4 regions of the Nissabacter sp. SGAir0207 genome follow, and region 1 is predicted to be linked to each of the others. Evidence: predicted binding sites of a transcription regulator. Region 1 holds the regulator's gene; each other region holds the start of a gene.
The links. The regulator CRP, encoded in region 1, controls carbon source genes, mostly activating them, when cyclic AMP is high. The targets are predictions, from matches to a motif close to ATGTGANNNNNNTCACAT.
Positions count from the first base shown of each region.

Region 2: the regulator CRP is predicted to act here: its motif matches at 3,234-3,251, upstream of msrB (peptide-methionine (R)-S-oxide reductase MsrB).
Region 3: the regulator CRP is predicted to act here: its motif matches at 3,833-3,850, upstream of C1N62_RS16120 (PTS sugar transporter subunit IIC).
Region 4: the regulator CRP is predicted to act here: its motif matches at 2,920-2,937, upstream of cdd (cytidine deaminase).

Region 1 is NZ_CP028035.1:277,053-284,214, reverse strand. Features, by position in the region: gene kefG (glutathione-regulated potassium-efflux system ancillary protein KefG) at 1-117, opposite strand, end outside; gene C1N62_RS01210 (ABC transporter ATP-binding protein) at 260-2,164, shown strand; gene C1N62_RS01205 (hydrolase) at 2,341-3,321, shown strand; gene C1N62_RS01200 (YheU family protein) at 3,318-3,557, shown strand; gene C1N62_RS01195 (phosphoribulokinase) at 3,678-4,547, shown strand; gene C1N62_RS01190 (OsmC family protein) at 4,577-4,984, opposite strand; gene crp (cAMP-activated global transcriptional regulator CRP) at 5,314-5,946, shown strand; gene C1N62_RS01180 (YccS/YhfK family putative transporter) at 6,008-7,162, shown strand, end outside.
Region 2 is NZ_CP028035.1:1,866,209-1,873,370, forward strand. Features, by position in the region: gene C1N62_RS08025 (MipA/OmpV family protein) at 1-89, shown strand, start outside; gene C1N62_RS08030 (aldo/keto reductase) at 178-1,023, shown strand; gene C1N62_RS08035 (D-hexose-6-phosphate mutarotase) at 1,056-1,931, opposite strand; gene gapA (glyceraldehyde-3-phosphate dehydrogenase) at 2,031-3,026, opposite strand; gene msrB (peptide-methionine (R)-S-oxide reductase MsrB) at 3,374-3,787, shown strand; gene C1N62_RS08050 (YeaC family protein) at 3,858-4,133, shown strand; gene pncA (bifunctional nicotinamidase/pyrazinamidase) at 4,163-4,801, opposite strand; gene ansA (asparaginase) at 4,861-5,877, opposite strand; gene sppA (signal peptide peptidase SppA) at 5,977-7,162, opposite strand, start outside.
Region 3 is NZ_CP028035.1:3,591,405-3,598,566, forward strand. Features, by position in the region: gene C1N62_RS16105 (SIS domain-containing protein) at 1-324, opposite strand, end outside; gene C1N62_RS16110 (GntR family transcriptional regulator) at 426-1,157, shown strand; gene C1N62_RS16115 (6-phospho-beta-glucosidase) at 1,147-2,460, opposite strand; gene C1N62_RS16120 (PTS sugar transporter subunit IIC) at 2,476-3,804, opposite strand; gene rpoC (DNA-directed RNA polymerase subunit beta') at 4,136-7,162, opposite strand, start outside.
Region 4 is NZ_CP028035.1:2,512,629-2,519,790, reverse strand. Features, by position in the region: gene C1N62_RS11130 (NAD-dependent malic enzyme) at 75-1,772, opposite strand; gene cdd (cytidine deaminase) at 1,977-2,858, opposite strand; gene C1N62_RS11120 (arginine ABC transporter substrate-binding protein) at 3,045-3,776, opposite strand; gene artM (arginine ABC transporter permease ArtM) at 3,994-4,662, opposite strand; gene artQ (arginine ABC transporter permease ArtQ) at 4,662-5,378, opposite strand; gene artJ (arginine ABC transporter substrate-binding protein) at 5,385-6,116, opposite strand; gene artP (arginine ABC transporter ATP-binding protein ArtP) at 6,135-6,863, opposite strand; gene C1N62_RS11095 (lipoprotein) at 7,129-7,162, opposite strand, start outside.

The sequences.
Region 1 (7,162 bases):
ATCGTGCACGGTGACATGCTCCAACCCGGCCGCAGAGGCGAGCAGCCTCCGGTTGGCCACCGAGTCCTGGGCTTCAGGGTGGGCATACAACAGCAAAACCTTGGGCGGCGGCGACATCATTCCCTCCAAAGCGTCGTCAGGGTGCGGATTTTCCGTTACCATGCTCCGCAAGATTCAAGGACGCCAGGCGTCTGGTGACTTAACGTTTTGGCCATCTTAGTTGTCGTCAATTTAACATATTCTGAACATACGGCGCTTTATGATTGTTTTCTCCTCGCTACAAATACGACGCGGTACGCAAGTCCTGCTGGATAACACCTCCGCGACGGTGAACCCAGGCCAGAAAGTTGGGCTGGTGGGCAAGAACGGCTGCGGTAAATCTACCCTGCTTTCGTTGCTGAAAAGTGAAATGAGCGCCGATGCTGGCAGCGTCAATTTCCCCGGCAACTGGGCGCTGGCCTGGGTCAACCAGGAGACGCCAGCGCTGGATGTGCCGGCGCTGGAGTATGTCATTGACGGCGACCGCGAGTTCCGCCAGTTGGAGACCGATCTGCGTGCCGCTGACGCGCGCAACGACGGCAACGCCATCGCGCTGGTGCACGGCAAGCTGGACGCCATTCAGGCCTGGACCATTCAGGCGCGCGCCTCCAGCTTGCTGCACGGCCTTGGCTTCTCGCAGAGCCAGCTCCAGCAGCCGGTGAAAGATTTCTCCGGTGGCTGGCGGATGCGCCTTAACCTGGCGCAGGCGCTGATCTGCCGCTCCGATCTGCTGCTGCTCGATGAGCCGACTAACCACCTCGATCTGGACGCGGTGATCTGGCTGGAGAAGTGGTTGAAGGGTTATCCCGGCACGCTGATCCTGATCTCGCACGATCGCGACTTCCTCGACCCGATCGTCGACAAAATCCTGCACATTGAGCAGCAGTCGCTGAACGAGTACACCGGCAACTACTCCTCCTTCGAGCGCCAGCGCGCCACCAAACTGGCGCAACAGCAGTCGCTCTACCAGAGCCAACAGGAGAAAGTGGCCCACCTGCAAAGCTATATCGATCGCTTCCGTGCCAAGGCCAGCAAGGCCAAGCAGGCGCAGAGCCGCATCAAGATGCTCGAGCGGATGGAGCTGATCGCCCCGGCGCACGTCGATAACCCGTTCCACTTCAGCTTCCGCGCGCCAGAGGCGCTGCCCGATCCGCTGCTGCGCATGGAGAAGGTGAGCGCTGGCTATGGCGATCGCACCATCCTCGACGCCATCAAGCTGAATCTGGTGCCCGGCTCGCGCATTGGCCTGCTGGGGCGCAACGGCGCTGGCAAATCGACGCTGATCAAGCTGCTGGCTGGCACCCTCGCGCCGCAGCAGGGCGAGATTGGTCTGGCGAAGGGCGTCAAGCTGGGGTACTTCGCCCAGCACCAGCTGGAGTTTTTGCGCGCCGACGAGTCGCCGCTCCAGCACCTGAGCCGGCTGGCGCCGCGCGAGCTGGAGCAACAGCTGCGCGACTATCTGGGCGGCTTTGGCTTCCAGGGCGACAAAGTGACCGAGCAGACCGCCCGTTTCTCCGGCGGCGAAAAGGCGCGGCTGGTGCTGGCACTGATTGTCTGGCAGCGCCCCAACCTGCTGCTGCTCGATGAGCCGACCAACCACCTGGATCTCGACATGCGTCAGGCGCTGACCGAAGCGCTGATCGACTTCGAGGGCGCGCTGGTGGTGGTCTCGCACGACCGTCACCTGTTGCGCTCCACCACGGACGATCTCTATCTGGTGCACGACGGCAAGGTCGAGCCTTTCGAGGGCGATCTGGAGGATTACCAGCAGTGGCTGAGCGACCTGCAAAAGCAGGAGAGCCAGCAGGACGCACCTGCCAAAGAGTTGGGCAGCAACAGCGCGCAGGCACGTAAAGACCAGAAGCGGCGCGAGGCGGAACTGCGTAGCCAGACTCAGCCACTGCGCAAGAAGTTGCAGCAACTGGAGAAGCAGATGGAGAGCTACAGCGCGCAGTTGGCGGAAGCGGAAACCACGCTCGGTGACACCGCGCTCTACGATCCGGCCCGCAAGACTGACCTGACCGCCTGCCTGCAAAAACAGGCGCAGGCCAAGGCCGGGCTGGAAGAGGCCGAGATGGCGTGGCTGGAGATCCAGGAGCAGCTTGAGCAGTTCAGCGCCGAGTGATGTGCGGGTGGGCCTCCCCGGCCCGCCCGGTTGCGCATGGCGAGAAATAAATCCGGTTCCTTTGGCCGGGGCACTTCCCGCCCCGGCGTTGTGCGATATGATAATCTTCACCCAGCCGCTGACGGCGTGATAACCCCCACTGTCCATCCTGACCCATGAAGAAAACGATGTCCGCCATGCACGATACTTTTCAGGCCATGCGCGGGGCGCGTAACCCGCACCTGCAAACGCTACTGCCCCGCCTCTACCGGCGGCAGGCGCTCCTCCAGCCGCACTGGCAGCGGCTGGAACTGCCGGACGGCGATTTCGTCGATCTGGCCTGGAGCGAGCCGCCCGAGCAGGCGGTCGGCAAGCCGCGCGTGGTGCTGTTCCACGGGCTGGAGGGGAGTTTCTACAGCCCCTATGCCCACGGCCTGCTCCACGCCTGGCAGCAGCGCGGCTGGCTGGGCGTGGTGATGCACTTCCGGGGCTGCAGCGGCGAGGCCAATCGCCTGCAACGCATCTACCACTCCGGCGAAACCGAGGATGCGCGCTTCTTCCTGCGCTGGCTGGAGGAGCAGCACGGCCCGGCGCCGACGGCGGCGGTGGGCGTCTCGCTCGGCGGCAATATGCTGGCCTGCTATCTGGGCGAGGAGGGCGAGCGCGCACGGCTGGCCGCAGCGGTGGTGGTTTCGGCACCGCTGATGCTGGAGCCTTGCTCACAGCGGCTGGAGCAGGGCTTCTCGCGCGTTTACCAACGCTATTTGCTTGAGCAGCTCAAGCGCAACGCCGCCCGCAAGCTTCAGGCCTACCCGAATACCCTGCCGGTCAACCTCCAGCAGCTAAAGGGCCTGAAGCGGCTACGCGACTTTGATGACGCCATCACCGCGCGCGCCCACGGTTTTGACGACGCGCTCGACTACTATCGCCGTTGCAGCGCGATGCCGCTGCTGCCGCGCATCACCACCCCCTTGCTGATCATCCATGCCAAGGATGATCCCTTTATGACCGACGCGGTGATCCCCGATGCCGGCCAGCTCCCTGCCAACGTCCAGTACCAGTTGACGGAGCATGGCGGCCATGTCGGTTTTGTCAGCGGCACCCTGAAGCGGCCGCAAATGTGGCTGGAGCACCGTATCCCGGCCTGGCTGTCCCCCTATCTGGAGCCTGAAGCATGATTATTCCCTGGAAAGAACTCGACAGCGACACCCTGAGCAACCTGATTGAGGCGTTTGTCCTGCGCGAGGGCACTGATTACGGCGAACATGAACGGACGCTGGAGCAGAAGGTCGAAGATGTACGCCGCCAGTTAAAAAGTGGTGAAGTGGTGCTGGTATGGTCGGAGCTGCATGAGTCGGTCAATATCATGCCGCGCAACCAGTTCCGTGGCGATCGGGGCGAGCAGGCCGAGTGACCAAGGCTGAGTGACCGAGGGCCTGCCCCCTAGGCGCATTCGCATAATTATGGTAACTCTATAATTAATTATGCTGATTGCACGGTATGCAGGCATCACCTCTCACGGAGTCTTGAAACTATGTCAGCCCAACACCCGGTCATCGCCGTCACTGGCTCCAGCGGAGCCGGCACCACCACCACCAGCCTGGCGTTCCGCAAAATCTTCCAGCAACTGAACATCCGCGCCGCCGAGGTGGAGGGCGACAGCTTCCACCGCTACACCCGGCCAGAGATGGACATGGCGATCCGCAAGGCGCGCGACCTGGGCCGGCACGTCAGCTACTTTGGCCCGGAGGCCAATGACTTCGGCCTGCTGGAGCAGACCTTCATCCAGTATGGGCGTGAGGGCAACGGGCAGGCGCGCAAGTACCTGCACACCTATGACGAGGCGGTGCCCTACAATCAGGTGCCGGGCACCTTCACCCCCTGGCACCCGCTGCCGGAGGAGACCGACGTGCTGTTCTACGAGGGGCTGCATGGCGGGGTAGTGACTGAGCACCACGACGTGGCGCGGCATGTGGATCTGCTGGTCGGCGTGGTGCCGATCGTCAATCTGGAGTGGATCCAGAAGCTGATCCGCGACACCAATGAGCGCGGCCACTCGCGCGAGGCGGTGATGGACTCGGTGGTACGGTCGATGGAGGATTACATCAACTACATCACGCCGCAGTTCTCCCGCACCCATATCAACTTCCAGCGCGTGCCGACGGTGGACACCTCCAACCCGTTTGCCGCCAAGGCGATCCCCTCGCTGGATGAGAGTCTGGTGGTGATCCATTTCCGCGGGCTGGGGGCGATCGATTTCCCCTATCTGCTAGCTATGCTGCAAGGCTCATTTATTTCCCATATCAATACATTAGTGGTGCCGGGCGGCAAAATGGGGCTGGCGATGGAGTTGATCATGGCACCGCTGGTGCAGCGGCTGCTGGAGGGGAAAATCATCAAGTAAACGGGGGCGGCGGGCCGCCCCCCTGGGCGTCACTCGACGCTGACAATCTCAAAGCTATGGGTCACTGACGCGGCCTTGCCCAGCATCAGCGACACCGAGCAGTACTTCTCTGCCGAGAGGTTGACGGCGCGCTCCACGCTCTTCTCCGTCAGCCCCTTGCCGCTCACCACAAAGTGCAGGTTGATGTGCGTAAAGGTGCGCGGCACCTCGTCGCGGCGCTCTGAGGTCAGGCGCACCTCACAGTCGCGCACATCCTGCCGCGCCTTCTGTAGGATGGAGACCACATCAATCGCGCTACAGCCGCCCACGGACATCAGCACCATCTCCATCGGGCTGGGTGCCTTGTCACCGGCATTGCCATCCATCAAGATCTGGTGACCCGACGCGGACTCCCCCAGAAACGTCAGCCCTTCCACCCACTTTACCCGTGCCTGCATAGCCTCACCCTCCGATTATTTTCTGAAAATAGCCTAACCCCTCGCAGCCAAACAGGCAATCGGGCCGATCTTCATCATGCTGAAGCGAGACAACAGAAGACACTCGGTTCAGGCTGTGATAAAACAAACCCGAAACAAAATGTTCTGTATGGAGCAAGGTCAGGTTTTCAATGGAACGACGAGGCCGCCGTTTGGCGACTTTTCAGCCTCCGCCTTGCAGCATTATCAGACAGTTAATACTCTTGAAAGAGGCGTATTTTCAAAACGCCGTACAGGGAACTCTGAGCCCTGTGATTTTGGGCAGCGATTACAACAGAGGATAAAAGCAAATGGTTCTCGGCAAACCGCAAACAGACCCTACTCTCGAATGGTTCCTGTCTCACTGCCATATTCATAAATACCCTTCCAAAAGTACGCTGATTCACCAGGGTGAAAAGGCTGAAACGCTCTACTACATCGTGAAAGGTTCGGTCGCCGTGCTGATCAAGGATGAAGAGGGCAAAGAGATGATCCTCTCCTACCTCAACCAAGGGGATTTCATCGGCGAGCTTGGCCTGTTCGAAGAGGGCCAGGAGCGCAGCGCGTGGGTACGCGCCAAAACGGCTTGTGAAGTGGCGGAGATCTCCTACAAGAAATTCCGTCAGCTGATCCAGGTCAACCCGGACATCCTGATGCGCCTCTCCTCCCAGATGGCGCGCCGCCTGCAAGTTACCTCCGAAAAGGTGGGCAACCTCGCCTTCCTGGATGTGACTGGCCGTATCGCCCAGACCCTGCTCAATCTGGCGAAACAGCCTGATGCCATGACCCACCCCGATGGTATGCAGATCAAGATTACCCGCCAGGAGATTGGCCAAATCGTGGGTTGCTCCCGCGAAACCGTCGGCCGCATCCTGAAAATGCTGGAAGATCAGAACCTGATCTCCGCCCACGGCAAAACGATTGTCGTCTACGGCACCCGTTAATCCCGGATCAACACGGCGCAGCTGCGGCCCCCCGCACTGCGCCGTTCTTCCCTGATTGAACATGTGGCGCCGCCTTATTTACCATCCTGAAGTCAACTACGCCCTGCGGCAAACGCTGGTGCTCTGCCTGCCTGCGGCCATCGCGCTGCTGTTCGGCCAGCTCCAGGTCGGCTTGCTCTTCTCACTGGTGCCCGCCTGCTGCAACATCGCCGGTCTCGACACGCCCCATCGGCGCTATGTAAAACGTCTGGCCATTGGCGGCACGCTGTTCGCCGGATGCAGCCTGATACTGCAACTGCTCTTGCTCTACGCCCACTGGCCGCTGCCGCTGATTTTGCTGGCGCTGGCGCTGCTGCTCGGCGTGACAGGCGAGCTCAGCCCGCTGCATGGCCGGCTGCTCAACGGCACGCTGGTGGCGGCCATCTTTACCCTCAGCATGGCTGGCACCACGCCGCTCTGGCAGGCGCCGGGGCTATTCCTGCTCGGCACGCTCTGGTATGGGCTGTTTACCTGGGGCTGGTTCCGGCTGTGGAAAGAGCAGCCGATGCGTGAATCGCTCAGCCTGCTCTACCGCGAACTGGGTGACTACGTTGAGGCCAAGTACAGCCTGCTGACCCAGCATCTGGATCCAGACACTGCCCTCCCCCCGCTGCTCAAACGCCAGCAGAAGGTGATGGACTTGATTGTGCAGGTCTACCAGCAACTGCATATGCTCTCCGGCGAACGCCACCCGCACTATCGGCGGCTGTTCCGCGCCTTTCAGGTAGCGCTCGATCTCCAGGAGCACATTACCGTCAGCCTGCACCAGCCAGAGGAGGTGCAGAAACTGGTGGCGCAGAGCCAGGCAGAGGCAATTATCCGCCGCAATGCGGAGGTGATCGCCAAGCGGCTGCGGATGATTGCCGATGACCTGCTCTACCACCGCCGCTCCGCCCGCTTTGAGATGGGCGGCGAACTGGCGGCGCTGGAGAAGATTGCCAACCGCTACCCTGATAATCCGGTCGGCCAGTTCTGCTACTACCACTTCAGCCGCATCGCGCGCCTGCTGCACACCCAGCGGCCGCTCTATCGCCGCAACCTGATGGAGAGCCGCAACCGCCTGCCCTTCTGGCCAGCGCTGAAGCGCTACCTCTCCTGGCGCTCGATGTCACTGCGCAACGCCGCACGTGTCGGCGTGATGCTGGCGCTCGGCAGCTCGATTGGCCTGTTCTTTGAC
Region 2 (7,162 bases), 1.6 Mb from region 1:
TGCGCCTCTCTGATGAAGTGAAAGATAGCCCGATGGTGGACAAATCCTGGACCGGTATTCTCTGGACGGGTGTGACCTACACCTTCTGACCAGAGTGCTGGTGAAATGACCAAACGGGGCTACGGCCCCGTTTTTTATTGCTACGCTGAACGCTACAAACCAGCATCAGGAGGCGCAATGTCAGAGAAACATGTCACACTCCCGGATGGGACACGGCTGCCAGCCATCGGGCAGGGAAGCTGGAACATGGGCGAACGCCCAGAGCAGCGCCCGGCCGAGGTGCGCGCGTTACAGCAGGGGCTGGACGCGGGCCTGACGCTGATCGACACGGCGGAGATGTATGCCGATGGCGGGGCGGAGGAGGTGGTGGGGCAGGCAATCGCCGGGCGGCGCGAGGAGGCGTTTATCGTCTCCAAGGTCTACCCGCACCATGCCGCCGGCCACAAGGCGGTGCAGGCCTGTGAAAACAGCCTGCGGCGGCTGAAGATTGAGCAGATCGATCTCTACCTGTTGCACTGGCGGGGCAGTGCCAGACTGGAGGAGACCATTGCGGCGATGGAGAAGCTGCAACAGAGCGGCAAGATTGCCCGCTGGGGCGTCTCGAATCTGGACACGGACGAGATGGAGACGCTGTGGCGTTTGCCCGGCGGTGACCAGTGCCAGACCAATCAGGTGCTCTACCATGCGGCCTCGCGGGGCATTGAGTTTGACCTGCTACCTTGGTGCGGCGAGCACGCGCTTCCGGTGATGGCCTACTGCCCGCTGGCACAGGCGGGCCAGCGTTTGCTGGAGGAGGGCACCCTCAATCGGCTGGCGGCGGAGCATGGCGTCAGCAGTGCCGAGGTGGCACTGGCATGGGTGATCCGTAATGGGCAGGTGATGGCGATACCCAAGGCGGTGCAGCCGCAGCACGTGGCGCAGAATGCCCGTGCGCTGGCGTTGACGCTGTCGCCCGAGGACATGCTGGCCATCAATCAGGCTTTCCCGCCGCCTGAGCGCAAGGTTCCGCTGGCCGTGATATAAAAAAAGGAGCCATCTGGCCCCTTTTTCATGCGTTACGCCGGGCGGCGCACTCGCAGGGTAGTAGCGAGGCGCGCCGGTTGGCCGGGTTTGCTCACCTGTGGCGTGCTGACGCAGCCGGTCTCCACACAGACCATGGTCTTGTAGCTGTCATCCGCCATGTCTGCCATGCTGGCAGAAAGCTCCGCGCCGGGGTTCCAGGCGATCACATCGCTGTGCTGGTGGTGCTCTACCTCAATCTCACGGTTTAATGCCGAATCAAGGATCAGACTGGTGGCCTGCGGCTGGGTGTAGACGCGATCAACGCGGCCGGGGAAGGTCAGGTCGCCCTGTTGTTCACCTTCGATGCCATCACGTACCTTGTCGATGTAGTGGTTGCCCAAACCACGTACCGCGACGGCGTCAATGTCGCCAATCTCAAAGTAGCTGTGCAGCGCGGCAGTGGTGGTGAAATCGCCGCTGGACTCCAGCTCGATATGGCAGGTAGCACCCAGCGTGAAGCGGGCCACCAGCGTAAAGGCGTGCGGCCACAGCTTACGGCTCTGCGGGTTGTCCTTCAGGGTGAAGGTGAGGGTGACACCCTCTGGCGTTTCGCTGTGGTCAGTGAACTCCCACGGCATATTGCGCGCGAAGCCATGCGATGGCTTGCCTGCCGGGCCAAACCACGGCCAGCAGATTGGCACGCCGCCACGGATGGCGGTGCCCGGCTCGTAGGCGCTATTGGCGCTCAGCCACAAGACCGGCTGTTCTCCCGCCGGTTGCCATGCCAGCAGGTGCGCGCCCTGCAAGGCCACGGCGGCATGGCACAGCGGATGATCCACCACGATCACCGGCAGTTGGTCGAGCTGGCGCTCACTGATAGTAGCGGTAATGGGTTTGATTACAGGAAGGGTAAAAATGTGCTGATTCATCGTCATCTCCTTTCAACAAGAAAACATGCCCGGTCTGGGGCCACACCAATAAAAAAGGCGACTTAGCGTCGCCTTTTCTTACTCTGACTGGATGCTCACTTATTTGGAGATGTGGGCAATCAGGTCCAGAACTTTGTTGGAGTAGCCAGTTTCGTTGTCGTACCAGGAAACCAGTTTCACAAAGTTGTCGTTCAGTGCGATACCTGCTTTCGCGTCGAACACGGAAGTCAGTTTTTCGCCGTTGAAGTCAGTGGAAACCACTTCGTCTTCGGTGTAACCCAGCACGCCTTTCAGCTCGCCTTCGGCAGCAGATTTGATGGCTTCACAGATCTGAGCGTAGGTTGCCGGTTTTTCCAGACGAGCAGTCAGGTCAACCACGGAAACGTTGGTGGTCGGTACGCGGAACGCCATACCGGTCAGTTTGCCGTTCAGCTCAGGGATAACTTTACCCACGGCCTTGGCTGCGCCAGTAGAGGACGGGATGATGTTCTGGGATGCGCCGCGGCCGCCGCGCCAGTCTTTGTGGGACGGGCCATCAACGGTTTTCTGGGTAGCGGTGGTCGCGTGAACGGTGGTCATCAGCGCTTCAACGATACCGAAGTTGTCGTTGATCACTTTCGCCAGCGGTGCCAGGCAGTTGGTGGTGCAAGAGGCGTTGGACACGATGTCCTGGCCTTCGTAGGCTTTGTGGTTAACGCCCATGACGAACATCGGGGTGTTGTCTTTGGACGGGCCAGTCAGCACCACTTTTTTCGCGCCAGCGGTGATGTGTTTACGGGCAGTTTCGTCGGTCAGGAAGATACCGGTCGCTTCTGCTACCACGTCAACATTGACTTCGTTCCACTTCAGGTTAGCCGGGTCTTTTTCAGAGGTACAACGGATGGTTTTACCGTTAACGACCAGGTGACCGTCCTGTACTTCTACCGTCCCGTTGAAGCGACCGTGAGTAGAGTCATACTTCAGCATGTAAGCCATGTACTCTGCGTCCAACAGGTCGTTGATAGCAACGATCTCGATGTCAGAGCGTTCTTGAGCAGCACGGAAAACAATGCGACCGATACGGCCAAAACCGTTGATACCTACTTTGATAGTCATATATTCCACCAGCTATTTGTTAGTGAATAAAAGGTTGGTTGTAAAATTACAAAAACCTTAACGAGCGTCAAGCGGAATCGTGTCAATTGTTGCTATAAGTCAAAGCTACCTACCCCGATTGTACGCTTATCACCCGCCCCGGTTTTTGCCGGCTCTCTGCGTTTCTGACAACACAAAAGCTGTGAAAGAGCCGCCCCGCCTACATATATGTGATCGGCATCACACATCATGTGCGCGTTGCCTTTATGGCATCAAGTTTAGGCCAAAATAGGCTGTGTGGTTGTTAATTTTTTGTTATTATTAAACGTTATCTTATTTGCAATGTCGTCAGCATAAGAAGGGCCATCATGACCAAAGAGAACGAACAGGCAGAAAACCCTATCCAACTCAGTGAGATCCAACGCTATGTCACCCAACAGCGTGGCACTGAGGCCCCCTATACTGGTAAGTTGTTGCACAACGAGCGTGAAGGGATCTACCACTGTCTGTGTTGCAATGCGCCCCTGTTTTACTCTGATGCCAAGTATGATTCCGGCTGCGGTTGGCCCAGTTTTTATGAGCCGGTACGTGATGATTCGATTAAATATATTGATGATTATTCACACAACATGCACCGTATCGAGATCCGCTGCGCACAGTGTGATGCCCACCTTGGCCATGTTTTCCCCGATGGGCCGCAACCCACGGGTGAACGCTACTGTGTCAATTCTGCGTCACTGAGCTTCACCGATGGCGAAAGCGGCGAAAAAACCGCAGGCTAATGGCCACGTCTGGTTAACAAAATCGATTCAGCCAATTATTCATTGGTGCGCCGAAAAGAGGAATAAATGCGTGGAAATAGATGATCTGATTGCTGCCATGACCCCGGAAATTTACCAGCGTCTGGTGCAGGCGGTAGAGCTGGGCAAGTGGCCGGATGGCGTACCGCTGACCGAGGCGCAGAAAGAGAACAGTTTGCAGGCGGTGATGCTCTATCAGGCCCGCCACAACCAGGATGCACAGCACATGACCATCAACACCGACGGCCAGTTGGTGATGAAGAGCAAGCAGCAGCTGAAGCAGGAGTTTGGCATCACTTCGCCGCTGGCAACGCTTAAGCCACAGTAATAGGGCGCGCGGCCACCGCGCCCCCTTGATCAGTGCGCGCCCATCTCAAAGCTTTTCAGCGCAATCAGGTGCGCGCCCTGTTGCTGCATCTCCTCAAACGCCCGCTCGCTGTCATCCGGTTGCAGGTTGACCCCGCGGCACCCCTCGGTGATCAGTGAGGTGGTATAGCCGAGCGCCAGCGCGTCCAGCACGCTGTACTTCACGCAGTAGTCGGTAGCCAGCCCCATCACCACCAGCGTGGTGATCCCTTTCCCCTTCAGCCAGCTGTCCAGTTCCGTCTCGGTGCGGCGTCCATTGTCAAAGAAGGCGCTGTAGCTATCGATGTCCGGGTTCTGCCCCTTGCGGAATACCTGATCGATGCCCGCCAGATTGAGATCCGGATGGAAATCCGCCCCCGGCTGATCCTGTACGCAGTGCACCGGCCACCACACCTGTGGCAATCCCTCCAGCGTGCCGAGCGTGCCGGGCGCCTCACCAGCGTGGATGGCGAAACTGCGGTGGGAAGCCGGGTGCCAGTCCTGGCTGGCGACCACCGGCCAGCCGCGTCGGCGACAGACCTCAATGGCCTGATTGGCGACGGCAATCACCTGGTCACCCTCCTGCACGGCCAACGCGCCGCCGGGGCAGAAGTCATTCTGTAGGTCAATCAGCAACAGTGCGGTACTCATAAACGCTCCTTGGTGATTAGCGGGGGAAAGGGCCGGGCGGCAGCGCCCGGCAAAGGGCATCAGACGACGTCAGTCAGCTCGCCGCGCAGATTTTGCTGCATCAGGGTGCGGATCTCCTCGGGGGAGAAGGGCTGGCTCAGCAGGAAGTGCAGCTTGGTCAGTGCCGCTTCCACGGTCATGTCAAAGCCGCTGATCACGCCAGCATGGGCCAACGCGTTGCCGGTGGCGTAGCCGCCCATGTTGACGCGGCCGGTCATGCACTGGGTCAGGTTGACCACCACGATGCCGCGCTCAGAGGCTTGACGCAACTCATCCAGCAGCGCGGGTTTCTGCGGCGCATTGCCAACGCCGTAGGAGCGCAGGATCAGCGCCTTCACCGGCTGGCGCAGGAAGTTGCTCACCACTTCGCCGGAGATACCCGGATAGATGGTGACCACGCCGATCGGCTGCGGCGTGATGTGGTGCACCTTCAGCGGTGCGGCGGCGGCGGGCAGGGTCGGCGTCGCCAGCCGGCGGATATGGATGCCAGCTTCCAGCAGCGGCGCCAGGTTGGGCGAGGCGAAGGCGTCGAAGCCATCGGCATGGGCCTTGGTGGTGCGGTTGCCGCGATAGAGCTTATTGTTGAAGAACAGGCACACCTCTTTCACCGGGTGGTTGGCCGCCAGGTAGAGGGAGTTGAGCAGGTTGATCTGGCCGTCAGAGCGCAGCGCCTCCAGCGGGATCTGCGAGCCGGTGACGATCACGGGCTTGTCGAGGTTCTCCAGCATGAAGGAGAGCGCCGAGGCGGTGAAGGCCATGGTGTCGGTGCCATGCAGGATCACAAAGCCATCATACTCATCGTAGCGCTGGCGGATGTCATCGGCGATATGCTGCCAATCCTCTGGCGTCATGTCCGAGGAGTCAATCAGCGGGGCGTACTCATGGATGGTGAAATCCGGCATCTCCGGGCGGTGGAACTCCGGCATGGCGGCCAGCAGCCGTTGCAGGTGGCCGGAAACCGGCACATAGCCCTGATCGGAGCGCTGCATACCAATGGTGCCGCCGGTGTAGGCGACGTAAATCGATTTCTTTTTCATAGGAAGGTCTTAATTACGCTTACGGGAATCCAACAAAGTATAAGGGCCAACGCCCCGAAAAAAAGCCCGGCATGACCGGGCTTGCATCGGGGGGACAGATTATTTCACGTCACCACAGGTCAGGCAGAAGGCATACCGGTTCTGCGGGTCGTTCAGGGTGGTGAACAGGCCCGGCTGCTGCTTCATGGCGGTGGCCAGCGCCGTCAGCGGGGCGGGGATCCACGCCTGCATCGCCTGTGGCAGTACCGCCTGCACCGAGGCGCTCATCTGCGAGAAGATCAGGTCGCTGAAACTCGGGTCTTCAACAAACCAGTTCAGCTGCCAGGCTGGCAATTTCGCCAGTTCGGCGGCCTTCTTCACCGCGTCATCGAAGTCACCCAGCTCATCGACCAGCCCGTTGCTCTTGGCATCCACGCCCAGCCAGACATGGCCTTGGGCGATCTGGTCAATCTGCTCGGGTGTCTTGTTGCGCGCGGTGGCCACCAGTCCCAGGAAGGTGCGATAACCGCTCTCAATATTGAGCTGCATCATCTGCGCGAACTCCGGCGGCAGGGCCTTGGTGACCGCCAGATCCGCCAGCGGCGAGGTGGCAACGCCGTCGGTGTGCACGCCAATGCCATCAAGGGAGTTCTCGAAGGTGTTCACCACGCCGAAGATGCCGATGGAGCCGGTCAGGGTGCTCGGGCTGGCGACGATGTAGTTGGCGGGCGTTGAGATCCAGTAGCCACCGGAGGCCGCCATGCCGCCCATGGATACCACCACCGGTTTGCCGGCGGCGCGTGCGGCGGCCAGCTCCTCGCGAATCACCTCAGAGGCGCTGACGCTGCCGCCGGGGCTGTTGACGCGCAGCACGATGGCCTTGATTTTGTCATCCAGACGCGCCTGGCGGATCTGGGCCGCGGTGGTATCGCCCCCGACGGAGCCGGGTTCTTCCTGGCCGTCGATGATGGCACCATTGGCGAAGATCACCGCAATCTGCGGCTGGGTGTTGGTGGGCTGCGGCGCAGGCTGGTAGTCGTAGATGCTGACTGCATTGATATCGTTCTGGCGCTTGTCCCAGCCGAACGCCTTAGTCAGTTCGCGCTCGACCTGCGCACGGCTCGCCAGTTCATCGACCAGCTTGTTCTTCAGCGCATACTGTGCGGTATCGCCATTCACCGCTTGCAGGCCCTGCAACACGCCACCCGCGCCGGGGAAGAGCTGGGCTGGGGTCAGCTGGCGGTTGGCCGCCACGGTGTTCAGGTAGTTCTGCCACAATCCACCGACCCAACGGCTGTCCGCCTCA
Region 3 (7,162 bases), 610 kb from region 1:
GCTGCTGACGGAAACCAGACAGACATGGTCATCAATCATGCCGGGCGTCAGCACGAGATCTGTCGCCGGGATAACGTCTATCTGGCGGGGTAATACCGTGCGCAGCCAGTTAACGCTCGCCTGCGCCGCCAGTAAAGATGAACCTGCCCCAGTCATGACCACGCGGGTATGCGCCCCGCACTGCTGCCAGAAAGCCTGAATATCAGACCGCCGCGCTTTGACCTGTGCCAGCCCCTCCTGCCATAAACGGGGCTGAGCAAGGATCGCCTCGACGGTTAAGCTGGCGCCCTTTTGCTGCCAGTACGCTTGGTTATGATTTAACATGCTTATTTGCTACCTGTATGTCACTTGCGTCGCGTCGGAAAAGTGCTTTAGCATCCCGACACCGCATCACCCTATTTATCCATAGCCCTGACGGGAGAGCCATGAAACCGGTCTATGTCCTTATTCGCGATACGCTAAAACGCGAGATTCAGAATCAAAAATACCCGGTTGGTTCACTCATCCCCTCGGAACGCGAACTGGCAGAGACCTACCAGGTCACGCGGGCCACCGTCCAAAAAGCCATTGCTCATATGGAGCAGGAGGGCCTGGTCAAAAAAATCGTCGGCAAAGGCACCTTTGTCAGCCGCGCTTTTGCTCCGCCGGTTTACCTACTCAACCCGGATGGCGCAGACAGTGCGCTGGGCGTCACAAATGAGCTAAGCGGTACAGTGACCATCACCAGCCGCCTTATCTACCACGTCCAGCAAACGGCCGGCGCTTATCTGGCAAGCCAGTTTGGCGTCGCGGAAGATGAACCGCTCCACGCGATTCGCCGTGTCCGCCTGTTTGACGGCACGCCGGTGCTGATTGAAGACAGCTACATTCCACTGGCGGTGGTGGACACCATCGACGACGACGTGCTGCAAAACCATTCGCTGTATGCCTTTATCGAACAAAAGTGCCAGCAAAAGATTGGTGGTACGGACTCGCAGATCGGCGCGAGCCTGTTCGATGCAGAGATGGCCGCCCTGCTGGACATCCCGGTTAATTCACCGATGCTGTACATCAAAGAGAGCACCTGGCTTGAAGATGGCACGGTCTTTAACTATTCATGGAGCTATAACCGTGGCGACCTTTTCCGTATGCGTAGCCGTAAAGTGCTTACGCCTTAAAGAATTGAGGCAAATATTCGCGATGCGCTTCCAGTAGCTCATCCAGCACGACTTTCGCCACTTTACCTGACGGCACCAGCGGGTTAAGCGTCAGCGCCTGCAGGGCCGCGCCGTAATCGCCGGTCACGGCTGCCTCAACGGCCATCTCTTCCCACGCTTTCATCAGCGAGACCAGTCCAGACACGGTGGCTGGCAAAGGATCGTTATTCAGCGGGATGGCGCCGTAACGCCCAATGACGCAGGTGGTTTCGATAGCGACATTATCCGGCAATGAACGGATAGCGCCGTTGTTACGCACGTTAACCGTCATCAGCAGGTTTTTGTCGTTATAGATGGCGCTAATCAGCTCGCAGGCTGCTTCGGAGTAATACGCGCCGCCCCGCTGCTCCAGCTGCTTGGGCTTTTCATGAAGCTGCGGGTTTCTATAAAGTTCAAACAGTTCATGCTCGACGGCCTGTACCACCTCGCCACGCGTACCGTGCTCTGCAAATTCATGAAGCTGCTTTTCCAGCACGTCGCTGGTGGCATAGTAGTACTGATGATAGGGGCATGGGATCACGCCAAGATGCTGGATTTGTTCCTGCAACCACGGAATGTCAGGGATATTTTTGGGCTTATGGGCGCTGTCATATTTCAGGTTCTTCAGCACGTCCGGCATCACATCCTTGCCGTCCATATAGACATGCGTGCCATAGAGGAAGTGGTTAAGCCCAACCAGCTGTAGCAGAAAACGCGATCGCTCGACGCCAAGTATCTCCGCCACCATATGCTGCATGGACTGCGAAAGATTGCACAGGCCAATGCACTTTATGCTGCTGTACTTCAGCACCGCCTCGGTGACAATGCCGCTGGGGTTGGTGAAATTAACCAGCCAGGCATCCGGGCAAAGCTCTTCCATATCCCGGCAGATATCGAGGATCACCGGAATGGTGCGCAGCGCCTTAGCCAGACCACCCGCCCCATTGGTTTCCTGGCCGATTAAACCGTGAGAAAGAGGAATACGTTCATCTTTAATTCGCGCCTCTAATTGCCCGACACGCAGCTGGGTGGTCACGAAGTCCGCGCCTTTCAGCGCCTCCCGGCGATCCAGCGTCAGGTGCACCTGACAATGAATGCCCGCCGCCTCCACCATCCGTTTCGCGAGATTACCCACTACCTCCAGTTTTTCACGCCCGGCCTCGACATCCACTAACCAAATTTCGCGAATGGGCAGCTCTGCATAGCGCTGGATAAAGCCTTCGATAATTTCCGGCGTATAAGAGCTACCGCCGCCGATAGTGACAATCTTTAAACTCTTATTCATTACACACTCCTTAATTCATTCCAGGGCAAGGGCATGTTGATTCAGGGTATTTTTTGCCTGTTCATTTTCATCGCGTAAATAGTGTTTATCGAGCGTCATGACGAATGGGTAGTAAATGGTCATGGCCACCAGCAGATTAATTGCCTGAAAGAGCATTCCCTTCCAGCCGCAGATTAAGAAGCCGCTGATAAATATCGGTGTGGTCCAGGGGATTTCCAGACCAGAGGTTAAAGGCAGCCAGCCGAAGGCCATCGCGCTATAAGTCATTACACACAACACCACGGGCACGATAATAAAAGGGATAAACAGCAAGGGATTGAGCGCGATGGGCACGCCGAAGATAATAGGCTCATTGATATTAAAGAGAGCCGCGGGTGAAGCAAGTTTTGCAATTTCACGCATACGCTTGCTCTTAGCCCGGAACAGCATTACCAGCAGCATTGCCAGCGTAAAACCGGTGCCGCCGCAAATCAGAAAGACATCACGGAACTGTTGGGTAATGATATTTACCGGCGGCAGGCCCTGTTTCATCGCCTGCATATTCTCAAGCGTTAAAGAGCGCCAGATGGGGCCCATAATGGCGGTGACAATAGAGTCGCCATGCAGGCCAAAGAACCAGAAGAAGCTTATAAAAAATTCGGCCACCATCTGTGAAGGCAAGGTATTACCCAACTCCATCATAGGAGCCTGTAGCACTTTGAAGATCATCTCCTGAGCCGTACCAAATGGGGTCATTTCAAACAGCAGACGGGCCAGCCAGAAGATGACCACAATCAGGAAGGAGGGGATCAGTGAGCTAAAGCTGTTTGAGACGGCAGGCGGCACACTCTCTGGCATGGAGATAGTCAGACGCGGATGGTTGAATAAGCGATACAAGCGTACTGCGGTGACCGTTACGATCAGTGAAAGGAATAATCCTTGCGCCCCGAGCGCGAACGTAGGGATTACGTCACGCATAACCGCGCCACTCTCCTGCGGGTATTGATAAGGGGTAATCACCAGAAAACTGATAAGTGATATTAACGCACAGGAGATCTCATTCAAATTCCAGCGTTTCGCCAGACTGATACTGGTGCTGGTGACAACCAGCAGCGCCATAATCGAATAAGTCGCATCCAGAACGTAATTCAGTTGGCTAATAAACTTCTCGCCAAAATGGCGAACGATAAATTCGCCGTAACCTGGGATCGGTAAGTTGGCTATTAGCAAGAAAAACGAACCGATAATCAGGAAAGGCATAATTCGAATAAAACCATCTTTGATGGCACCTAGATAGTCATTCCCTTCAATCTTCATTGCCAGCGGCAATATTTTCCGTTCCATAAATGCAGTGAAATTATTCATATTTGGCTCACTGTGCGGATTATAGACCAAGTGGTATATACCACTTAGAGTGAGACTATGCACTTCGGGTTTTGCTGTCAACGAGCCAAACAGAGAACGGGGATGATTAAGCCTATTTTGTGATTAGCCACACAATTGAAATGGAGAGCACGCAGAAAGAGAGTGGTTTACTAAACTATTGGGCTGGATGCGGACACGGGTAAACTGCCGGGCAATTTGCAATCTTCATCAACCTTATCCATGTAACGCTTACCTCTAGCATTGCCGGAAAGCGCCCATAAAAAAACCCGCCGAAGCGGGTTTTTTATTTAGCGTTGGCGCTTGCGAACGATTATTCGTCGTCGCCGCCAAGGCCTGCGTTCAGCAGCTCAGCCAGGTTGGCTGTAGCTTCTTCCGCGCTGACCTGAGGAGCAACCTGCTCTTCATTCTGTGCGCGGCGACGCATACGGTCCTGATGATAAGCGTAACCGGTACCGGCTGGGATCAGACGGCCCACGATCACGTTCTCTTTCAGGCCGCGCAGTTCATCACGCTTACCGGCAACTGCCGCTTCGGTGAGAACACGCGTCGTTTCCTGGAACGAAGCCGCAGAGATGAAGGACTCGGTCGCCAGAGATGCCTTGGTGATACCCAGCAGGTCACGATGGTACGTTGCTGCGATCTTGCCGTCTGCTTCCAGCTGACGGTTGGCAATCTTGATGCGAGACACTTCAGCCTGTTCGCCTTCCAGGAACTCAGAGCTGCCTGCGCTGGCAATGGTGCCTTTACGCAGCATCTGACGAACGATAACTTCGATGTGCTTATCGTTAATCTTAACGCCTTGCAGACGGTAAACGTCCTGCACTTCGTTCACGATGTAACGGGTCACCGCGTGAACACCACGCAGACGCAGGATGTCGTGCGGGGACTCTGGGCCGTCAGATACGACGTCACCACGTTCTACACGTTCACCTTCGAACACGTTGAGCTGACGCCATTTCGGAATCATCTCTTCGTACGGATCGCTACCATCCAGCGGGGTGATCACCAGACGACGCTTGCCTTTGGTCTCTTTACCGAAGGAGATGATCCCGCTGATCTCAGCCAGGATTGCCGGCTCTTTCGGACGACGCGCTTCGAACAGGTCAGCAACGCGTGGCAGACCACCGGTGATGTCCTTGGTACCGCCGGATTCCTGCGGAATACGCGCCAAGGTGTCACCTGCGTTGATCTGGATACCATCTTCCAGCTGAACAATCGCTTTACCCGGCAGGAAGTACTGGGCAGGCATATCCGCGCCTGGGATCAGTACGTCGTCGCCGCTGGCGTCAACGATTTTCAGTGCCGGACGCAGGTCTTTACCGCTACCGGTACGCTCTGCGCTGTCCAGTACCACGATAGAGGACAAACCGGTCAGTTCGTCAGTCTGGCGGGTAATGGTTTGGGTATCGACCATATCGGCGAAGCGGATGAAACCACTCACTTCACTGATAACTGGCATGGTGTGCGGATCCCAGTTAGCGACGGTTTCGCCCGCGCTGACTTCCTGACCGTCACCTTTCGCCATGACCGCACCGTAAGGCACTTTGTAGCTCTCTTTCGTACGACCGAATTCGTCAATCAGCTTCAGTTCGGTGTTACGCGAGGTGATAACCAGCTTACCGTTGGAGTTGGTTACGTGCTTCGCGTTGGTCAGCTTGATGCTGCCCTTGTTCTTCACCTGAATGCTGGACTCTGCCGCCGCACGGGATGCCGCACCACCGATGTGGAAGGTACGCATCGTCAGCTGGGTACCCGGCTCACCGATGGACTGTGCTGCAATAACACCGACCGCTTCACCTTTGTTGATGATGTGGCCACGTGCCAGGTCACGACCGTAGCAGTAAGCACACACACCAAAGTCGGTTTCACAACCTACTACGGAGCGTACTTTCACGGCGTCGACGGAGTTCTCTTCCAACAGATCACACGTCTTCTCGTTCAGCAGGGTGTTACGCGGCACCAGAATGTCCGCCGTACCCGGCTTCAGTACGTCTTCTGCAGTTACACGACCCAGTACACGCTCACGCAGCGGCTCTTTCACGTCGCCACCCTCGATAACCGGAGTCATCAGGATGCCTTCGTGGGTGCCACAGTCGTCTTCGGTCACAACCAGATCCTGCGCCACGTCAACCAGACGACGGGTCAGGTAACCGGAGTTCGCAGTTTTCAGTGCGGTATCCGCCAGACCTTTACGCGCACCGTGGGTCGAGATGAAGTACTGAAGTACGTTCAGACCTTCACGGAAGTTCGCGGTGATCGGCGTTTCGATGATGGAGCCATCCGGCTTCGCCATCAGACCACGCATACCGGCCAGCTGACGAATCTGTGCCGCAGAACCACGCGCACCGGAGTCGGCCATCATGAAGATGCTGTTGAACGAAACCTGCTGCTCAACTTCGCCGTCACGGTTAACCACGTCTTCAACAGACAGGTTTTCCATCATCGCCTTCGCCACGCGCTCGTTCGCCGCGGCCCAGATATCGATGACTTTGTTGTAACGCTCGCCCGCGGTAACCAGACCAGACTGGAACTGCTCCTGGATCTCGGCCACTTCGGTTTCGGCTTCTTCGATGATCTCGGCTTTCTTCTCCGGGATAACCATGTCGTCGATACCAACGGACGCACCAGAACGTGCTGCATACGCAAAGCCGGTATACATGATCTGGTCAGCGAAGATAACGGTCGGCTTCAGGCCCAAAATGCGGTAACAGGTGTTCAGCATTTTGGAGATCGCTTTCTTGCCCAGCGGCTGGTTGACGATGGAGAACGGCAGGCCGTTCGGCACAATCATCCACAGGATCGCACGACCAATGGTGGTGTCCACCAGAGAGGTCTTGGATTCCCACTCGCCTTCCGTGTTCTTCACATCTTCAGTGATACGGACTTTTACACGTGCATGCAGGGACGCCAGGCCAGCGCGGTAGATGCGCTCAGCTTCTTTCGGCCCAGTCAGTACCATGCCTTCGCCTTTGGCGTTAACACAGTCACGCGTCATGTAGTAGAGGCCCAGTACAACGTCCTGAGACGGAACGATGATTGGCTCGCCGTTCGCAGGGGACAGGATGTTGTTGGTGGACATCATCAGCGCACGCGCTTCCAGCTGGGCTTCCAGCGTCAGCGGTACGTGAACAGCCATCTGGTCACCATCGAAGTCGGCGTTGTATGCCGCACAAACCAGCGGGTGCAGCTGGATCGCTTTACCTTCGATCAGTACCGGCTCGAACGCCTGGATACCCAGACGGTGCAGGGTCGGCGCACGGTTCAGCAGTACCGGGTGCTCACGGATCACTTCGTCCAGGATATCCCAGACTACCGCTTCTTCACGCTCAACCATCTT
Region 4 (7,162 bases), 1.7 Mb from region 1:
TTTTTCATCAGCTTGTGGGGAAAGCCAATAAAAAGGCAAGGGCGGGCGCCCTTGCCAGATGCGCGAAGCCCCGCTTAGAACGAGGTGCGCTTGTAGTTGCGGTACTTCGGTTGCCAGAAGTTGTGCTCAATTGCCGTGGAGAGCGCATCCTCAGAGGTCACAGGCGCCACGCCATGCAACTGCGCGGCCTTGCCCACTTCCATCGCGATGACGCGCGACACGCCCTGAATGTCATTGACGTCCGGCAGCAGCGAGCCGTGGCCCTCGGTCGCCAGCGGCGAGCAGTCGGCCAGCGCGCGGCTGGCGGCCATCAGCATGTTGTCGGTGACGCGGGTGGCACCTGCCGCCAGCACGCCAAGGCCGATGCCGGGGAAGATGTAGGAGTTGTTGCACTGGGCAATCGGGAACACCTGATCCTTGTAGTGCACCGGGGCGAACGGGCTACCGGTGGCAACCAGCGCCGCGCCGTCGGTCCAGCTGATGATGTCCTCCGGGCGGGCCTCAACGCGTGAGGTCGGGTTGGAGAGCGGCATCACGATTGGGCGCGGGCAGTGGCGGTGCATCTCACGGATAATCTCCTCCGTGAACAGCCCCGGCTGGCCGGAGACGCCAATCAGGATGGTCGGCTTGGCGTTGCGCACCACGTCCATCAGCGAGATGGCGTCATTGCTGACGTCCCAGCCAGCCAGATTGTCGCTCTTCTGGATCAGCTTGGCCTGGAACTCCAGCAGGTTTGGCAGTTTGTCGGTCAGCAGGCCATAGCGATCCACCATGAACACTTTGGCGCGTGCCTCCTCTTCGCTCAGCCCTTCGGACTTCATCTGGGCGATGATCTGCTCGGCGATGCCACAGCCAGCAGAACCGGCACCCAGGAAGGCCACGGTCTGGTCGCGCAGGCGGCAACCGGCGGCGCGACTGGCGGCGATCAGGCTGCCGAGGGTCACGGCGGCGGTGCCCTGAATGTCATCGTTGAAGCAGCAGATCTCATCGCGGTAGCGGTTGAGCAGCGGGGTGGCGTTGGCCTGTGCGAAGTCCTCAAACTGCAACAGCACTTTCGGCCAGCGGCGTTTGATCGCCTGAATAAACAGCTCCACGAACTCGGCGTACTCTTCGCCGGTGATACGCGGGTGACGCCAGCCCATGTAGAGCGGGTCGTTCAGGCGCTGCGGGTTGTTGGTGCCGACGTCCAGCACTACCGGCAGGGTGTAGGCCGGGCTGATGCCGCCACAGGCGGTGTAGAGTGACAGCTTGCCAATCGGGATGCCCATGCCGCCGATGCCCTGATCGCCAAGGCCGAGGATGCGCTCGCCGTCCGTCACCACGATCACCTTCACGTTCTGTTTGGTGGCGTTTTGCAGGATGTCGTCGATGCGGTCGCGGTTGGCGTAGGAGATGAAGATGCCACGCGCGCGGCGGTAGATATCGGAGAAGTGCTCACAGGCCAGACCCACGGTCGGCGTGTAGATGATCGGCATCATCTCGCTCAGGTGGTTATCCAGCAGGCGGTAGAACAGCGTCTCGTTGGTGTCCTGAATATTGCGCAGGTAGATGTGCTTGTCGATGTCGGTTTTGAAATCCTGGAACTGGCGCCAGGCGCGCTCCGCCTGCTCCTCAATGGTCTCCACCGCCTCGGGCAGCAGGCCGTGCAGGTTGAAGTGGGTGCGCTCATCGTCAGTAAAGGCGCTGCCTTTGTTCAGCAGCGGCGCTTCCAGCAGGATCGGGCCAGCATAGGGGATATAAAGGGGGCGTTTGCTCTCGTTTTCAAGTTCCATTGATCTACTCTTGGCGGTCTTAGAGAAAAGGTTGCGCGCTGATCCTAAAAGATAACGCCAATATGTACAGCAATTGTTATCAATGTATGACAAAAATCGTGCGGTCAGTGACCTAACTTACCGATTTTGATGCATTTTCGCGGAGGGCGGGAGTGGTCAAACCATTGGGCCGGGCAGGGCGCCCGGCCGGGGAGAGGGGCAATGTTAGACCGCGATCACGGTCAGGTCATCACAGCCGAGGGCCGCCAGCGTGGCGCGGGTGGCATCAACCTGTGACAGCAGCGCCGACTCACGCTCAATCAGCACCGCACGGCGCAGGGTGGCGTGGTCACTGCCCGCCAGGTTCATCAGGTTCAGCGCGGCCTGCAACGGCGGCAGGCTGGGGTTGAACGCGGCGTTTTCGGCGTAGCGGCCGGGGAAGATTTTGCCCTCCGCATCCTCCAGCGCGATGCCGCAGTGGGCATGGCTGTAGGGGGCGTGGCTCTGGTTCATTGCCGCCAGCGCATACTTGGTCAGCGCATCACCCTCCGCCTGATAGCCGTGGTCTACTTGATCCATCAGCAAGGTAGTGATGGCCAGATCGCGCGGGCCAAAGGCATCCGGCAGGTAGTGGCCAAGGGAGGCCACTTCACGGCCCGGCAGATGGACGGCCAGTTGCACGCCGCTATTCAGCTCATTCATAAACTGGCGGCAGTGGCCGCACGGCGTGTAGTTGACGGTGATCGCCTCCAGCTGGCGCTCGTTGCGCAGCCAGGCGTGGGTCACCGCCGATTGCTCCGCGTGCACGGTCTGTTGCAGCGGCGCACCGATGAACTCCATATTGGCACCGAAGTACCAGTTGCCACTGATGCCACGGGCGATGGCCCCTACCTGAAAGTGGGAGACCGGTGCCAGAGAGCAGGCTGCCGCCAGCGGCAGCAGGGCGAACGCCAGCGCGTCGGCGGAGAGGCCGCTCTCCTGTTGCAGTCGGGTAACCTCTGCTGCCGTGAAAAAGGCGGGGAAATCATTATGGCGCAGCAGCGGCTCCAGCGCCGTGGCCAGTTCCATTGAGAGCGCGGAAAACGCGGTATGAAATCGTGCGTGCATCGGTCCTTCCATCTTATGGCAACATTCGGGCAGCCAGTGTAGGGGGACGCAATGGATTGCAGTGTGACGAGCATCACATTTCTGGTGAAATTCATGCAAATGACATGGGAAAGTGAGCGAAGTCACGCAATCTGGCGCGGAAAAATCAGGCGGGAAAATGTCCCCCGCCGGAGCGGGGGAGCGGGATCACTGTGGGAACCACTTGTCGTTGATCGCCTTGTAGGTGCCGTTGGCCTTGATCGCCTCCAGCGCGCCATTCAGTTTCGCCAGCAGCGCCTGATTGTCCGGGCGCACCGCGATGCCGAGGCCGGTGCCGAAGTATTGCGCATCGGTCACGTGCTCGCCTACCGGAGCCAGATTCGGGTTGCTCTTCAGCCACTCGTTGACCACCGCGGTGTCACCGAATACCCCATCCAGACGGCCATTTTTCAGGTCAAGGATGGCGTTCTGGTAGCTGTCATAGGCAACGGTGGTGATCTCCGGGTGCTTCTCTTGCAGGTACTTCTGGTGGGTGGTGCCGTTCTCCATGCCGACGCGCTTGCCCTTCAGGTCAGCCAGCGTCTGGAACTTGCCCTTCTGGGCGATCACGATGGCCGAGTTGGCGTAGTAGGGCTGGGTGAAGGCCACCTGCTTCTGGCGCTCTGGGGTGATGTCCATGCCAGAGATCACGGCGTCAAAACGCTTGAATTTCAGCGCCGGGATCAGGCTGTCAAAGGCCTGATTGGTGAAGGTGCAGTTGGCCTGAAGCTGTTTGCAGAGTGCGTTCGCCAAATCAATGTCAAAGCCAACCATCTGATTGCTGGCGTCCAGCGACTCAAACGGCGGGTAGGTGGCGGAAGCCGCGAAGCGGATGGTGTCAGCCGCGCTGGCAGTAAACGCGATGCCAGAGAGCAGGGCGGCGAGCAGCAATTTTTTCATGGTGATACTCCAGATTATTGTTGTGGTCCCCTGCGCCGGCCGGGATGGCCTGCGGAACGGGCAGCACTGTACGGCGGCCGGGACAGGTCACTACGCTGACATTATTTGAATTTATATGCAATAAAATTGCTTAAAAAATTAAATGAGTGGGTGAGTTTTAATCAGGCGGGCAGGATGGCGGGCAAAAAAAGGGGCGGCCAATGCCGCCCCTGGGGGGTCAGTTGCGCTGTTCAAAGCGCAGCGCGCGGCGCTCGATCAGCCGCATCAACAGCGTCAGCAGGCCATTGACGCACAGGTAAACCAGCCCGGCCGCGCCAAACACCATCACATCGTAGGTGCGGCCATACAGCAGCTGGCTGTGGCCCATCACCTCCATCAGGGTGATGGTGTAGGCCAGCGAGGTGCTCTTGAACACCAGCACCACCTCATTCGAGTAGGAGGAGAGGGCGCGCTTGAAGGCGAACGGCAGCAGGATGCGCAGCGACTGCATCTTCGACATGCCGAGCGCCTCGCAGGATTGCCACTGGCCGGCGGGGATGGCGCGCAGCGCGCCGTGGAACAGCAGCGTGGTGTAGGCCGCGCTGTTGAGCGACAGCGCCAGCACCGCGCAGAGCCACGGCTGCGACAGCAGGTTCCACAGCCACGGATAGTGCTGGATAGCAGGGAACTGGCCGGGGCCGTAGTAGATCAAAAAGATCTGCACCAGCAGCGGCGTGCCGGTGAACAGCGTGATGTAACCGCGCACCAGCTGGCTGATAACCGGCGTGCGCAGCGCCAATATCAGGGTGAACAGCAGCGACAGCACCAGCGCCGCCAGCAGCGAGGCGACCGTCAGCGTCAGGCTGGTGTGCAACCCCTTCAGGATCTCAGGTAAGTACTCCAGCATCAGTGCGGCCTCTGCTCAAAACGGGTGGTGCGCTGCTCAATGCGCCGTAGCACAGCCTGGCTGAACAGCGTTACCAGCAGGTAGATCATGGCGGCGATCAGATACCAGTTAAACGGCTCCTGGGTGCGGGTGGCGATGCTTTTGGTTTGCAGCATCAGGTCATTGACGCTGATCAGCGACACCAGCGCGGTATCTTTCAGCAGCACCAACCACTGGTTGCCAAGGCCGGGCAGCGCATGGCGCCACATCTGCGGCATCACCAGCCTGAAGAAGATGGCGGCCTTGCTCATCCCCAGCGCCTGCCCGGATTCGCGCTGGCCATGTGGCACCGCTTTCAGCGCGCCGCGCAACGTCTGCGAGGCGTAGGCGGAGTAGAGCAGTGCCAGCGCCACCACACCGCACAGGAACGGGCTGACCTCAAAGTTCTCAATGTTGAGCTGCACCGGCAACTGGAACAGGTAGAAGTTGAGGGTAAAGCCGTCCGCCAGCAGCATCAGCACCTGGGAGGAGCCAAAGTAGATGAACAGCACCACCAGAATCTCCGGCAGGCCGCGCAGCAGCGTCACCAGCCCGGTGCCGAGCCAGGCTACCGGCCGCCAGCGCGCCGACTCCCAGACAGCGAACAGCATCGCCAGTGCCAGACCGAGCACCAGCGAGCAGAGCGCCAGGCCGACGGTCATGCCGGCGGCGCTGAGTAGGGGTTGGAATTCACTCATCAGGAATTACTGCTGAAACCATTTCTGGTAGATGGTCTGGTAGGTGCCGTCCTGTTTCACCTTCGCCAGCGCGGCGTCCAGCTTGCCCAGCAGGTCGCTGTTCTGCTGGCGCACGGCGATGCCCAAGCCAGTGCCAAAGTAGGCGGCGTCCGTAACCTTGTCGCCCACGGCGGAGAGGTTCGGGTTCTGCTTCAGCCACTCATTCACTACCGCCGTGTCACCAAACACCGCATCCAGACGGCCATTTTTCAGGTCGAGGATGGCATTCTGGTAGCTGTCATACGGCACCGGGGTGATCTCCGGGTGCTTCTCGGTCAGGTACTTCTGGTGGGTGGAGCCATTCTGCATACCTACGCGTTTGCCCTTCAGCGCGGCGAGGTCAGCGAACTTGCCCTTCTGCGCGACGAACAATGCAGAGTTATCATAGTAGGGCTTGGTAAAGGCCACCTGCTTCAGGCGTTCCGGGGTGATGTCCATGCCCGAGATCACCGCGTCAAAGCGGCGGAACTTCAGGCTGGGGATCAGGCTGTCAAAGGCTTGGTTGGTGAAGGTGCAGTTGGCCTGCATCTCTTTGCACAGCGCCTTGGCGAGATCGATGTCGAAGCCCTGGATCGTGTTGCCAGCGTCCACAAATTCAAACGGAGGGTAGGAGGCTTCCGTGGCAAAGCGGATGTTCTCGGCGGCGGAGGCGGAGAGGCTGAGGCCAGCGAGCACCGCGGCAACGATATATTTTTTCATTATGAACTCCGAACCAACTTAATGGGAAAGATAACTTGCAAACGCATCGGTCTGCGGCTGTGTAAAGCGGCTGGCGTCGCCCTGTTCCACGATATGCCCATTCTCCATATAGACCACGCGGCTGGCGGTTTTGCGCGCCACCTCCACCTCATGGGTGACGATCACCTGGGTGATGCCGGTGCCGGCCAGCTCGCGGATGATGTCCACGACCTGGGCGGTGATGGCCGGGTCGAGGGCGGCGGTCGGTTCATCGAACAGCAGCACCTGTGGCTCCATCATCAGCGCACGGGCAATCGCCACGCGCTGCTGCTGGCCGCCCGAGAGGTGCAGCGGGAAGCGGTCGGCAAAGTCGGTGAGCCGCAGGCGATCCAGCAATTTCTTCGCTCGCGCGTGCGCCTCATCCTTGCCGAGGCCAAGTACCCGGCAGGGGGCTTCCATCAGGTTTTGCAGCACCGTCAGGTGCGGCCAGAGGTTGTATTGCTGGAACACCATGCCGACATTCTGGCGCAGGGCACGGATCGCCTTTTCGCCAGGGGGCTGGGCGAAATCGAAGCGATTGCCGGCAATCTGGAGCTGGCCGGAACGCGGCATCTCCAGCAGGTTCAGCACCCGCAACAGCGAGCTTTTGCCCGCGCCGCTCGGCCCGAGCAGCACCAGCGTCTCACCGGCCGGGCATGAGAGCGTGATGTCAGACAGCGCCTGATGGGCGCCGTAAAAGCAGTTGATGCCGTTAAGTTGAATACTCATGCGCAGAATTTGAATAGCAATTGATGCCGCAAATGTTAACTTCCACAGAATAGTTATGCAATCATTGTGCGTTAAAATTTATTAACCACCCTGAAAGCACGGGGCAGGCAGCACAAGATGCGGTGATGGCTCCGCGTCGGCGGGATTTGTCGCCCCGCTGCCATTTAGGATAGAGAATTTGCTTGTTTTGTGCGAATTGTGAACGCGATTTGCGCCCATCGCGCAAAATCAAGCGGTTATCCTGCTGGCAGCGGCGCGTGGGACGTTAGCGCCGCTCCAGTACCTGGCGCAGGGTGCCG